DNA from 2 places in the Stenotrophomonas sp. GL_111 genome. Region 2 is predicted to be linked to the other one. Evidence: riboswitches for the same ligand, from Rfam matches in the RefSeq annotation. Region 2 holds a riboswitch; the other holds the start of a gene.

Region 1 (6,852 bases), 300 kb from region 2:
TTCCCCCGGTTGTTGAAGTGAGTTGCGCCTTGTCGTACCCGTATCCGTTGGTGGTGTTCGATCTGGATGGCACGCTGGTGGACAGCGCGGCCGATATCGCCGAGGCACTGAACCGCACGCTGGAGGACTGGCAGTTGCTGCGCGTGCCGGAGGCGACGGTGCTGACGTGGATCGGCGATGGGGTGCGGCGGTTGGTGGAGCAGGCGTTCACGGCAGCCGGCAGCGATGCGGATCTGGATGCGGTGATGCCCGGTTTCATGCGCCACTACGAGGGCTGTCTGCTGCGCAGTCCGCGCTTGTTCGAGGGCGTAGTGGAGGCGCTGCAGGCTTTGCGCGCACGCGATGTGACGTTGGCGATCTGTACGAACAAGCCGTCGGCGCTGGTGGCGCCGTTGCTGGAGCACTTCGGGATTGCGGGTGTGTTCGCGCTGGTGCTGGGCGGGGATTCGCTGGCCGAGCGCAAACCGAGCGGCGCGCCATTGCGGCATATCGCGGCGGCCTTCGATGTGGCGCTGGGGCAGGCGTTGATGGTCGGAGATTCGATCACCGATTACCGCGCGGCGTTGGACGCAGGGATGCCGGTGGCGCTGGTGCGCTATGGGTATCCGCGTGGGCTGGATCTGGCGGCCGTCGAGGCGGTTGCGGTGATGGATGATCTGCGCGAGCTGTTGGCGCTCTGAACGCTTGCAGGCGTTCAGCGGCGTCATTGCCATGTGCGGTTCGAGCGGGGTGTGGCCCATGCCAGGACACGCCGTGAACCCCTCCATGGGGGCTCGGTCGCGCCATCCATGGCGCTCACGGTCCTGGCATGGGCCACACCCCGCTCGCACCCGATAGTCCTGCATGTGCGGTCAGGCAAGCATATCCACTGCATACCAGATGGCATCTGGTTGATGCGGGATCAGGGGACGGCGGCATGGCCGCCGTCCCGCGCACTCACTTCGGCTGGTAACGCACGCTCAGGCGATACTCGCGGCCGGGCTGGTTGTACCAGGCCACGGTTTCGTAGTTGCGGTCGAACACGTTGCTGACCCGGCCCAGCACGGACCAGTCGCGGCTGATGGCGTATTCCAGGCGCAGGTCGAGGGTGCCGTAGCCGGCCAGTTGGACGCGGTTGGCAGCGTCGTCGTAGCGCTTGCCGGCACCGTTGGCGGTGACGCCGGCGCGGAAGTCGCCGAAGCGGCGGTCGATGTCCAGGCGGGCGGTGTTCTGCGCGCGGCGGGCCAGCCAGTTGTCGAACTGGGCGCTGCCGTTGGTGCGGTTGCGCGGGTCGGTGTGGCTGAGCTGGGCACTGATGTCGAAGCCGGCCAGTGCCATGGTGCCGGTGAGTTCGGCGCCGCGGATGCGGGCCTTTTCCACCTGCGACATCATGAAGGTGGTGGCGTCGTAGGTGATCAGGTCATCGATGCGGGTTTCGTACACGTCCAGGCCCCAGCGCCAGCTGTCGCCCTGCTGGGCGATGCCGAGGTTGGCGCTCTTGGACGTCTCCGGGTCCAGGCCGGGCACGCCGCTCCAGGGGTCGTACAGGTCGCTGAAGGTGGGCGCCTTGAAGGCGGTGCCGTAGCTGGCGTTGAGGCGGAAACCATGGGCCAGCTGCAGGCCCCAGCCGAGGCTGCCGGTGGTGTGGTTGCCGAACTGTTCGTTGTCGTCGTTGCGCACGCTGGCCTGCAGGTGGTGCGCGCCGAAGCGGCCCTGGTACTGGACGAACACGCCGGTGTTGTCGCGGCTGTCGACGAGGTAGCCGGCGCTGCTGCCGTCCAGGTTGTCCTGGCTCCAATCCACGCCGGCGCTGAGCAGCTGGCCTTCGGCCAGGCCGATGTCGGTCTGCACGGAGGCGTTGTTGCGGTGGGTCTGTGCGGCGCCCAGCCAGGTGCTGCCGTTGTAGTTGTCGGACTCGTTGTCGGCGCGGCCGACGTTGACGGTCAGGTTGAAGCGCTCGCTGGGGGTGTAGCGCAGCTTGCCGCCGAGCACCTGCTGCAGGGTCTCGGAGTAATTGTAGTAGCCGTCGTAGTGGTTCTCGCCTTCGGCGCGCAGGGCGGTGCCTTCCACGCTGAGGGTATCGGTGAGGCTGTAGCCACCGCGCAGGCTCATCGACAGGTTGCGGTAGCCGTCGCGGTCGGGCTCGTTGGCACCGCAGCCGGCGAACGGGGAGACCGAACCACGGCAGGCATTGATGCCGTCAGTGTGCTGGTAGGCGATATCGGTGCCGAACCAGCCACGCTCACCGCTGCCACCAAAGCCGCCGCTGGCTTCGCGCAGGCCGTTGCTGCCGGCGCCCAGTTGCAGGTGCGGCGCGAACTGCCCGGCGTTGCGGCGGGTGAAGATCTGGATCACGCCACCGATCGCGTCGGCACCGTACAGACTGGACTGCGGGCCGCGCACGATTTCCACGCGCTCGATCTGCGCCAGCGGCAGGTCCTGGATCATGGCCAGGCCGAGGTCGCCGGTGTTGATGCGCACGCCATCGACCAGCACCAGGGTGTGGGCCGAGTTGGTGCCGCGCAGGAACAGCGAGCTCTGCTTGCCCAGGCCGCCGCTGTTGTTGAGATTGATGCCGGCGCGACCGCGCAGCAGATCCTGCAGCGAGGCGGACTGGCTGCGCTCGATCTCGGCGCGGTCGATCACCTGTGCCGGGGAGATGCTGTCCTGCAGGGCGATGGGGGTGCGCGTGGCGGTGACCAGCACCTGGTCCAGCGCAGTGGCATCGTCCTGTGCGGCGGCCAACAGGGGCAGCGCCGACAGCACGGCCAGGGAAAGAACTTGGATCTGCAGCTTCATCAATGACTCCATGCACCGCGCACGCCCGCGCGGCAGGGGGTGGGTATGGCAGCATCCACGGAGGCATTCGACGGTGGGCGGGCGCACGGCGCCGCTTGCCGCCGCCATGCCCGCCGCATCGCAACCAGTCGTCTTCCAGGCCGGTCTCCGGGCTTGCGTGTGGTGGCCAAGAGCCTCCCACCCGGCGCCTTCCCATGCCGCAGCACAGTGGCGTATTGCCGGGTGTTTCCACGCTTACCGTTGCGGGGGCAGCGCCGGAGTGGCAGCGGGCAGGGCCGCGCTGTGTCACCGGCTTCCCGTTTCAACCTGCCGGCAATGCCGCAGGTCACCTGGAAGTGCGCGCAGTGTAGAGCAAAGCACGCGTGGCCGCGCTGGGGGGGAGCGCGCCGGGCCGAGCGGTTAGAATGCGCCTCGCTTTACGATGTGATCCTGATGAACCCACTGCGGTTGCAGCACCCTTGCCGGCTCGCCCGGAAACACCCGCCGTTGTCAGCGTGGGCACGATCGGCGGTAGACGCATGATCCTGGACCTGATCCGTCATCCCAGCACGGGACGCGACGGGCACCTGGATGGCCTGACCGATCCGCCGTTGGAGGCCGCCTGTGTCGAGGTGCTGTGCGAGCGCTATGCGATGTTGGACTGGCAGCGTGTGTTGAGTTCGCCGCGGCAGCGTGCGTTGCAGTGCGCGCAGGGGTTGGCGGTGCCGCGCGGGCTGGAGGTGGAGGTCGACGCGGAGTGGGAAGAGCTGGACTTCGGCGACTGGGATGGGCAGCCCTTGCAGGCCTTGCCGATGGATCAGCTGTCCGCGTTCCATCTTGACCCGCATGCCAATCCGCCGCCGCATGGCGAAAGCTGGGGCCACTTCGAACGCCGGATCGCGCGCGCGCTGCATCGCCTGCTGGAGGATCCCGAACCCGTACCGACCCTGGTGATCAGCCACGGCGGCCCGCTGCGGATGGTGTTGTCGCAGGTCTGCGGCCTGCCGCTGGCGATGTGCTGGGCACTGCGTATCGACCACGGCACGCGGCTGCAGTTGCGCGTGGAGCGCGAGGGCGATCGTCTGTGGGGTGAACTGCTGGAGTTGGAGCAGGCCTGAGTACGGCGCGAAAGGCCGCCACGCAGGGCGTGGCGCTGCCGTCGGATCAATCCTCGCGCGCTTCCTCGACCTCGAACGGCGGCGCGTCGCCATCGTTGTCGTCATCGCGGCGCTCGGCGGTGCGGTCGTAGACCGGGCCGGAGGCGGGCGGGGCTTTCTTCAGCGGCTTGTCGGCGATGATCGCGTCGTACTCGGCCACCAGTTCCAGCCGGCGTGCTTCCGGCAGTTCCTGCCAATGGCAGTCCTGCAGCGCGCCTTCCAGCGAATACAGCAGATTGAGGCTGGGCTTGAAACCGGCGCGGCGCACTTTGACGAACGCACCCACGGCACCGGCTGCGATGAGGTCCTCGGCCGTGCGCAGGCCCACCTGGCGCAACCAGGCCGCACTCTTGGGGCCGATGTTGCGCAGTTTGGTGCTCATCCCAGCGCCTCGACGAACACCGCGGCGATGGCTTCCAGACCGGCCTGGTCTTCGGCGTCGAAGCGGGCCAGCGACGGGCTGTCCAGGTCGAACACGCCAATCAGCGTATCGCCGTGGACCAGCGGCACCACCAGTTCCGAACGCGAGGCCGCATCGCAGGCGATGTGCCCGGGGAAGGCCTCCACGTCCTCGATGCGCTGGGTGACCCGCTGCGACGCCGCAGCGCCACACACGCCCTTGTGCAGCGGAATGCGCACACAGGCCGGCAGCCCCTGGAACGGGCCAACCACCAGCTCGGTGCCGTCGAAGAAGTAGAAGCCCACCCAATTCAGGTGCGGCAGCGCGTGGTAGACCAGCGCCGACAGGTTGGCGGCATTGGCGATGCGGTCGCGTTCGCCGTGGACCAGCGCGCGGGCCTGGGCCAACAGTTGGCCGTACTGTTCCGGCTTGCTGCCGGTGAGCGTGGAAGTATCGAACATGCCCGCAGTCTAGCAAGCACGGGCGTTGCCTGCGCCGGCCGGCGGGTGGGCGCCCGCAACGGCCCGCAGCCACGCCCGGCTGGGCGGATAATGGCGCGTTTCCGACCCTGGGGCCCACATGTCGCCTTCGCTCTCTTCCACCGCTCTGCTGCCTGCCGCGCTGTATGTCACCGGTACCGATACCGGCATCGGCAAGACCTTCGCCAGCTGCGTGCTGCTACATGCGCTGCGCCAGCGTGGCCGGCGTGCCGTGGGCATGAAGCCGGTCGCCAGTGGCTGCGAGCAGACCGCCGAGGGCCTGCGCAACGAGGATGCCACCGCCCTGCTGGCGGCCAGTGCGCCGCCGCCGGCCTATGCCGACCTCAACCCCTATGCGCTGCCGTTGCCGCTGGCCCCGGAGATCGCCGCGGCCGAGGCCGGGGTGACGCTGTCGCTGGCCCCGATTGAAGCGGCGTTCGCGCGCCTGCGCGCGCAGGCCGATACCGTGGTGGTGGAGGGCGTGGGCGGCTGGCTGGCGCCACTCTCCACCACGCTGGATCAATCCGATCTGGTCCACGCGCTGCAGCTGCCGGTGGTGATGGTGGTGGGCCTGCGGCTGGGCTGCCTCAATCACGCGCGGTTGACCGCTGCCGCGATTGCCGCCAGCGGCGCGCAGTGCATCGGCTGGATCGCCAACGAGGTGGACCCGTTGATGGAACGCCGTGATGAGAACGTTGCGTTGCTGCAGGCGCGGCTGCCGATGCCCTGCTGGGGACGCCTGCCGTTCGCGCCCCACGCCGATGCGGCCGAACTGGCCACGCGGTTGGTGTTCTGATCCGGCGTTCCGACTAGGTGCGCGCAGCGTCCAGCAGCGCGCCCGCCAATCGCCCCACGGTGGCGATGGCGGCGACATAGCGTTCGTCCAGTTCCTGGCAGCACGACAGGCGCAGGCAATGCCGGTAGCGTGCGCCGCGTGAGTACACCTGCCCCGGCATGAACACCACGCCCTCGGCCAGCGCCTGTTCGAACAACAGGCCGGTGTCGATGCCGGTGGGCAGCTCCACCCACAGCAGGAAGCCGCCACTGGGCTGGGTGGCACGTGTGCCGGGCGGAAAATGCTGCGCGATCAGGCTGCGCACGCGGCCCACCTGCTCGCTGTACAGGCGGCGCAGGCCGCGCAGGTGATGTTCGTAGCTGCCGGCCTCCAGGAACGCGCCGACCGCTTCACCGAGCAGGCGCGATTCGGCGCCGGTGGACTGGAATTTCAACAGCTGGATATCGGCGGCAAACCGGCCGCCGTCCAACCAGCCGATGCGGTAATCCGGGGCCAGGGTCTTGGAGAAACTGCTGCAGACCAACACCCAGCCGTCCTCGTCGAAGGATTTCAACAGCGGTGCCGGCGGCTCCTGGTACTGCAGCTCGGCGTACACCGCATCTTCGATCAACGGAATGCGGTAGCGGTTCACCATCGCGGCCAGCCGCTGCTTCGCGGCAATCGGCATCGTGCAACCCAGCGGGTTGTGCACGGTTGGCATCGCCACGATCGCGGCCAGCGCACCTTGTTCCAGCTGCGCGGCAACTGCATCCACGTCCAGTCCCTGGCGCGGGTCGGTGGGCAGTTCGATCGCCTTCAGGCCCAGGCTGCTCAGCAGCGGGTACAGATTGAAGTACGAGGGTGCTTCGATGCCCACTGCATCGCCGGGCGTGGTGACCGCGCGCAGGGCCAGCTGCAGGGCCTCCATTGCGCCATGGGTGAGCACCAGCCGCTCGACGCTGGTATGCAGGCCCATGCGCGGGCCACGCCGCACGATCTGGTCGAGCAGGCGGGTGGCCGCGTTCGGCCGCGCGTAGGTTTCAACCATGCCGGCGCGGCGCAGCACCTGTGCGGTGGTGCGCGCCAGTTTGTCGCCCGGATAGAAACGTCGGCCGCGCGGACCGGCGAAGGCCAGGTCGACGATGTCCGGCTGCTGCTGCGCGGCCAGCACCCGCGCCATCATCACCTGCTGGGTCTGGGTGGTGGCCAGCGACGGGGCCTGGCGCAATGAACGGGTCGGCTCGGGCAGCCGGGGGCTGACCACGAAACCGGCCTTGGGCCGCG
Region 2 (6,852 bases):
CCCGGGTAGTGGGTGGCGGCGCGCTGGCCGCAGTCGTTGATCTGGTTCATGTCCTTCCAGCGCGAGATGCCCAGCGAGCTGCTGATGACCGGGAAGCCATGTTCGTGCGCGTACAGCGCGGTACGCACGAAGCGCATGTCGAAGCACATCGTGCAGCGGATGCCGCGTTCGGGCTCGTTCTCCATGCCACGCGCCCGCGCGAACCAGTTGTCGGTGTCGTAGTCGGCGTCCACGAAGGGCACGCCATGCTGCTCGGCGAAGCGGATGTTCTCCTGCTTGCGCAGTTCGTATTCCTTCACCGGGTGGATATTGGGGTTGTAGAAGAAAATCGTGTAGTCGATGCCGGAGGCGGTGATGGCCTCCATGACTTCGCCCGAGCACGGGGCGCAGCACGAATGCAGCAGCAGCCGGGTGTGGCCGTCGGGCAGGAACAGGGTGGGGCGGATCAGTTCGGTCATGCGTAATCTCATCGACCGCACCGCCGGCAACGGCGGCGGTGCGGTCCTTGGGGGTGGCTACACCGCTCAGGCGGCGCTGGCTTCAGCGTTCTCGTCACGCAGTTGGCGTGCGGCGGCCACCAGGGCCTCCAGCGCCGCCCGGGTTTCCTTCCAGCCACGGGTCTTCAGGCCGCAGTCGGGGTTGACCCAGATCTGCTCCGGGCGCAGCACTTCGGCGGCCTTGCGCAGCAGCGCCAGCATCTCCTCCTTGTCCGGCACGCGCGGGGAGTGGATGTCGTACACGCCCGGGCCGATCTCGTTGGGGTACTGGAAGCGCACGAACGCATCCAGCAGCTCCATGCGCGAACGTGAGGTTTCGATTGAGATCACGTCGGCATCCATCGCCGCCACCGAATGGATGATGTCGTTGAACTCGGAGTAGCACATGTGGGTGTGGATCTGGGTGGCATCGCGCACGCCGCTGGCACTGATCCGGAACGCTTCCACCGCCCAGTCCAGGTAGTCGCGCCACTGCGCACGGCGCAGCGGCAGGCCTTCGCGGATGGCCGGCTCGTCGATCTGGATCACGCCGATGCCGGCCGCTTCCAGGTCCAGCACTTCATCGCGCAGGGCCAGCGCGATCTGCCGGCAGGTATCGGCACGCGACTGGTCATCGCGCACGAACGACCACTGCAGCACCGTTACCGGGCCGGTCAGCATGCCCTTCATCGGGCGCTCGGTCAGTGATTGTGCGTACTGCGACCAGCGCACCGTCATCGGCTGCGGGCGGGTGACATCGCCGAAGATCACCGGCGGTTTCACGCAGCGCGAGCCGTAGCTCTGCACCCAGCCGTTCTTGGTGAAGGCGAAGCCATCGAGCTGCTCGCCGAAGTACTCGACCATGTCGTTGCGTTCGAACTCACCGTGCACCAGCACGTCCAGCCCGATCTGTTCCTGCACGCGTACGCAGTGTTCGGTCTGGGTGGCCAGGAAGGCATCGTAGTCGGCATCGGAGAGCTTGCCGGACTTGTTGCGCGCCCGCGCCTCGCGCACTTCCAGCGTCTGCGGGAACGAGCCGATGGTGGTGGTGGGGAAGCGCGGCAGCTTCAGCGCGGCGGCCTGGGCCAGGTGGCGCTGCGGGTAGCGGCTGTGGCGCTGCGCATCGGCCGGGGTCAACGCGGCCAGGCGTGCGGCCACCTCGGGCTTGTGCACGCGTGGCGACTGCCGGCGCGATTCGATGCGCTGGCGCGATTCGGCCAACCCGGCCTCGGCGTGCGGCTTGCCGTCCAGCGCATCGGCCAGCAGGCGCAGTTCCTGCAGCTTCTGCCGCGAGAACGCCAGCCAGCCGCGCAGCTCATCGTCCAGCTTGGTTTCCAGGCCCAGATCGACCGGGCTGTGCAGCAACGAACACGACGGTGCCAGCCACAGCTTGTCCGGGCCCAGGTGGCCATGCGCATAGCGGGCCAGCACCAGCGCGTTGTCCAGGTGGGTACGCCAGATGTTGCGGCCGTTGACCAGGCCGGCCGACAGCACGCGCCCGGCCGGCAGTGCCTTGATCACCGCGTCCAGCTGTTCCGGTGCACGCACCAGGTCCACGTGCAGGCCATCCACCGGCAGCGCGGCGGCCAGTGCCAGGTTGTCGTCGAGTGCACCAAAGTAGGTAGCGACCAGCAGCTTGGGGCGTGCGGCCTCACCCAGTACGGCATAGGCGCGCTCGAATGCGGCGCGGGTGGCGTCGTCCAGGTCCTGCACCAGCACCGGCTCATCGAGCTGCACCCAGTCCGCACCGGCATCGCGCAAGGCCGACAGCAGCTGCACATACACCGGCAGCAGCGCGTCCAGCAGGTCCAGCGCATGGCTGCCATCGGTGGTCTTGGACAGCAGCAGGAAGCTGACCGGGCCCAGTAGTACCGGACGGGTCTGGATGCCCAGCGCCTTGGCTTCACGGTATTCGGCCAGCGGCTTGTCACCACGCAGCGCGAAGCCTTGGCCGGCCTTCAGTTCGGGCACCAGGTAGTGGTAGTTGGTGTCGAACCACTTGGTCATTTCCAGCGCATGCAGGTCGATGCCATCGCGCTGCAGGCCACGGGCCATGGCGAAGTAGCCGGCCAGCGGCTCGGCATCGGCCAGCGCGCGGTAGCGGGCCGGGATCGCATCGAACAGGAACGCGGTATCCAGCACCTGGTCGTAGAAGCTGAAGTCGTTGCTCGGCGGCACATCCACGCCCGCTTCGCGCTGCAGCTGCCAGTGGCGGGTACGCAGCGAACGCGCGGTGTCCTGCAGGGCGTCGGCGTTGCTCTCGCCGGCCCAGTACTGCTCAAGTGCCCGCTTCAGTTCGCGCTTGGCGCCGATGCGGGGAAAACCCAGGTTGGTAACAGTGGTCATGGAACGTGTCCTCATTGCATAAGCGGCATTGAGGAACGAAGGAACCGCGCGCCGTCCACGGCATTGCTGCCGCGCCCGCCCCGCCAGCGACCTTCGCCCCCGCGGGCGAACCGGATGTCGTGGAGCGGACGCACGGGGGCAGCGCCACGCTGACGGCATGGCGGCAGGCCCCGGCAACCTCCCCGCGGACGTTCCAGGTCGAATCAGGGGACGGTCGTGTCCCCCGGCCGGGGCCGGTATTCGGGCTGATGGACCCAGGCGCAACGCGCCTACCTACTACCTGCCGCTTCCCAGGCGGTAAGGCCCAGTGCTGTTGGCAGGATTCGTTTCCATTCACCGCTGCGGGGCAGCTCCGGAATGGGCGCACAAGGCGCCTTCACCGGATTCCCGTTTAAACCCATCCCTTCATCTGCATGAAGAGATGGATACCTTCGGCGAGCACACGATAGGTCTTGGCGCGGGGATGGTCAAGCGGGGTGATGACGCCGGTGGTGCTCAGGCGGCGTGGTGATAGGGCTCGATACCGGCCAGCACGTCGGCCAGCGCGTCGCGGGCCTGGGCTGCGTCGTGCGCCATCTGCAGGTTCAGCCAGAAGATGTCGGCGGTACCGAAGAAGCGCGCCAGGCGCAGCGCGGTATCGGCACTGATGCTGCGGCGCCCGGCGATGATCTCGCTGATGCGGGTCTGCGGTACGCCGATGCGCTGGGCCAGCTTGTACTGGCTGAGCCCGAACGGGATGAGGAATTCTTCCTGCAGGATCTCGCCCGGATGGGGATAGGGGATGGAACGCATGGTGATGTTCCTCAGTGGTAATCGCAGATCTCGACGTCGGTCGGGCCTGTGGCGGTCCAAGCGCCAAGTCGCAGTGCAACGGAACGCGCGGATGGACATGGCGGATCCAGTAGAACGAATAGTATCGTAGCGCGTTAGTAACGTAAAGCGGTAGTATCCGGCGCGGGTTCAACGCGACTACCGCGCTGCGGCGCCCAGTCTGCTCAACCGCTCCGGCCCCTGCATCCATAACGGCGTCTGCTGCGTATCTCTCTGCAAGCCCACCGTGGTGCCGACCCCATGCGAACCCTGCTGCTGCCGATAGCGATGCTTGCCCTGCCGTGCCTGCCTGCCGCCGCCCAGAACGTGCAGCGTCAGGAGGGGCGCGCCTATGCGGCCAGCGGCGGCGCGCTGCTGTACCGCGAGAGCCACTGGCTGCAGGGCCCCGCCGCGACCCAATCGCGGCTGGTGCTGTACCGCTGCGCCGATGGCCGCGCCTTCGCGCGCAAGTGGATGACCCCGCAGGGCAGCGCGCAGACGCCTGATTTCGCCTTTGAGGATGCGCGCACCGGCTACCAGGAAGGTGTGCAGGTCACCGCCGGTGCCCGCAGCGTGTACGTGCGTGAAGACGCGCACGCCGACCGGGTCAGCCGCGCCATCGCGGTTCCGGCCGAGGCGGTGGTCGACGCCGGTTTCGACGCCGCCGTGCTCGGTCATTGGGACACCTTGCAGGCCGGTCGCAGCGTGGCCTTCCAGTTCCTGCTGCCGAGCCGGCATCGGCTGGTACCGCTGCGCCTGCAGCGCGTCGGCACCGTGCAATGGCAAGGCCAGCCGGCCGAAAAACTGCAGATGAAGCTCGACGCCTGGTTCGGTTTCGCGGTGCCGGCAGTGACCCTGGTGTATGCGGCCAACAGCCCGCGCCTGCTGCAGTTCAGCGGCACCGGCAACATCCGTGATGCGCAGGGTCGCTTCCCGCAGGTGCGGGTGGAATTCCCCGCCGGTCCGGTGCCCAGCACCGCTGCGGAGCTGGCCGCCGCACGCGCCCAGCCGCTGGTGAAGACATGCGCCTCCTGAATGCCCTCTTGCAGCCAGCGCCGCGAGCAAGGAGGATGCCGGTACGCCCTTTGCCGACATTGAGCTTGCGATGCCTGAGCTGGACGCTGCCGACACCGGTGCTGCACAGCGCCTCGACGAACTGCTGCTGCGCGTCGCCACAGGCGACCGCCAGGCTTTTGAGACGGTCTACCAGTTGTCCTCCGGGCGCCTGTTTGCGATCTGCCTGCATGTGCTGCGCGACCGCGGCGATGCCGAAGAGGTGCTGCAGGATGTCTTCACCTCGGTCTGGCACAAGGCGGCGCAGTTCGACCGCGCCAAGGCGGCGGCCATGACCTGGTTGTCGATGATGGCGCGCAACCGCGCAATCGACCGTCTGCGTGCGGCCCCGCCGCGTCCGCTGGACGACCTGTCGGTGGCCGAGGAAATCCCGGATTTCGCCCCGCAACCGGCGCAGGCCGCCGAGCAGGCGTCCGACCACGAGCGTCTGGAGCTGTGCCTGGAGACACTGGAGCCGCGTCGGCGCTCGCTGATCCGGCTGGCCTTCCTCGATGGCGCCAGCTATGAAGAACTGGCGCGCCGGATCGGCTCGCCGCTGGGTTCGGTCAAGAGCTGGATCCGCCGTGGGCTGGGCCAACTACGGGTGTGCCTGGAACGATGAACACACGCGATCTCCACGATCTGCACGACGACGGGCAACCGCCGAGCGCCGACATCCTGGCCGGTGAATACGTGCTGGGCGTACTCGATGCCGGCCAACGCGCCGAGGCCGAACGGCGCGTGGCCAGCGATCCGGGCTTCGCGCGGCTGGTGCATCAGTGGGAAAACCGGCTGGCGCCGCTGCTGGAGTCGCTTGGCAGCGAGGAGGTGCCGGCGCATCTGTGGCCGCGCATCCGCACCGCGCTCGGCTGGCCGTCGGTGGCCACGGCACCACCGCGGGTCTGGCAACGCACCGGCTTCTGGCAGGGCATGACCGCCCTGGCGGCCGCACTGGCCCTGGTGGCGGTGTTCAGCCGTCGCGAGCTGGCGCCCAGCGCACCGGTCCCCACGCCGGTGGTGGTGACGCCGACCGCCCCGCCGACCCCGAGCGAACCCGAGCAGGCGACCAAGCCGGTCACCCCGCTGCTGCACGACGATGGCAGCCCGGGTTGGCTGGCCTCGGTCGACAAGGCCCACGGCAAGGTGCTGATGGTGCCGGTGCCGGCTGCGGCCGATGCCGCCGGGCGCGCGCCGGAGCTGTGGCTGATTCCGGCAGGTGGTACCCCGCGCTCGCTGGGCCTGGTCTCGATCGACCGTGCTCACACCGTGGCCGTGCCCGATGCGCTGCGGGATGCACTGGTGAACGGCTCGATGCTGGCGATCACGCTGGAACCGTCGGGCGGTGCGCCGCAGGGCGTCCCGACCGGGCCGATCATCGCCAAGGGCGATATCGCCAACCTGTAATCCTTGGGCCTGCGTGGGTGTCGCTGACACCCGCGCGGGCCGCCGTCGCCACCCGGCTCACGTGGCCTGCACAAAATAACTCCGGATCCGTGCATCCGCCGCGCCGCTTGTCCCGTATCTCCTGCTGAACGCATCAGGAGATCCGCGACATGCCGTCCCGCACCACCCCGGCCGTCTCCCGGTCCCGCCTCCAGGCGGGCTGGGCCACCGTGCGCCGCTGGTTCGATACCGATGCCAGCAGCGCCCCGGTCGAGGCCGCACCGCAGCGCGTGGACTGGGTACGCGCGATCCCGTTCGCGGCGATGCACCTGGCCTGCGTGGCGGTGATCTGGGTGGGGGTGTCCTGGGTCGCGGTGGCCGTGGCGGTGGCGTTGTACGCGGTGCGCATGTTCGCGATCACCGCCTTCTACCACCGCTACTTCTCGCACCGCACGTTCCAGACCTCGCGCACGGTGCAGTTCGTGTTCGCCCTGATCGGCGCGGCCAGCGTGCAGCGCGGGCCATTGTGGTGGGCGGCGCATCACCGCAACCATCACCGCCACACCGATACCCCGGCCGATCCGCATTCCCCGCGCGTGCACGGCTTCTGGTGGAGCCACATGGGCTGGTTCCTCACCGTCGAGGGCTTCCGTACCGACTGGGCGCGGATTCCCGACCTGGCGAAATTCCCCGAGCTGCGCTGGCTGGACCGTTTCGACACCCTGGTGCCGATCGCACTGGCGGCCGCGCTGTTCGGGTTGGGGGTCTTGCTGCAGCACGTGGC

The links. Region 2 has a riboswitch for cobalamin ahead of metE (5-methyltetrahydropteroyltriglutamate--homocysteine S-methyltransferase). Riboswitches for the same ligand answer to the same signal wherever they lie in the genome.
Positions count from the first base shown of each region.
Region 1: another riboswitch for cobalamin. It lies ahead of btuB (TonB-dependent vitamin B12 receptor); the one in region 2 lies ahead of metE (5-methyltetrahydropteroyltriglutamate--homocysteine S-methyltransferase).

Region 1 covers NZ_CM174421.1:570,134-576,985, forward strand. The annotation lists gene gph (phosphoglycolate phosphatase) at 30-680, shown strand; gene btuB (TonB-dependent vitamin B12 receptor) at 937-2,778, opposite strand; cobalamin riboswitch at 2,900-3,126, opposite strand; gene AC3IPM_RS02565 (histidine phosphatase family protein) at 3,297-3,875, shown strand; gene AC3IPM_RS02570 (TfoX/Sxy family protein) at 3,922-4,296, opposite strand; gene AC3IPM_RS02575 (GAF domain-containing protein) at 4,293-4,775, opposite strand; gene bioD (dethiobiotin synthase) at 4,894-5,589, shown strand; gene AC3IPM_RS02585 (aminotransferase-like domain-containing protein) at 5,603-6,852, opposite strand, start outside.
Region 2 covers NZ_CM174421.1:272,886-279,737, forward strand. The annotation lists gene AC3IPM_RS01170 (epoxyqueuosine reductase QueH) at 1-458, opposite strand, end outside; gene metE (5-methyltetrahydropteroyltriglutamate--homocysteine S-methyltransferase) at 525-2,822, opposite strand; cobalamin riboswitch at 3,037-3,271, opposite strand; gene AC3IPM_RS01180 (HigA family addiction module antitoxin) at 3,318-3,614, opposite strand; gene AC3IPM_RS01185 (hypothetical protein) at 3,894-4,667, shown strand; gene AC3IPM_RS01190 (sigma-70 family RNA polymerase sigma factor) at 4,738-5,307, shown strand; gene AC3IPM_RS01195 (anti-sigma factor) at 5,304-6,089, shown strand; gene AC3IPM_RS01200 (acyl-CoA desaturase) at 6,239-6,852, shown strand, end outside.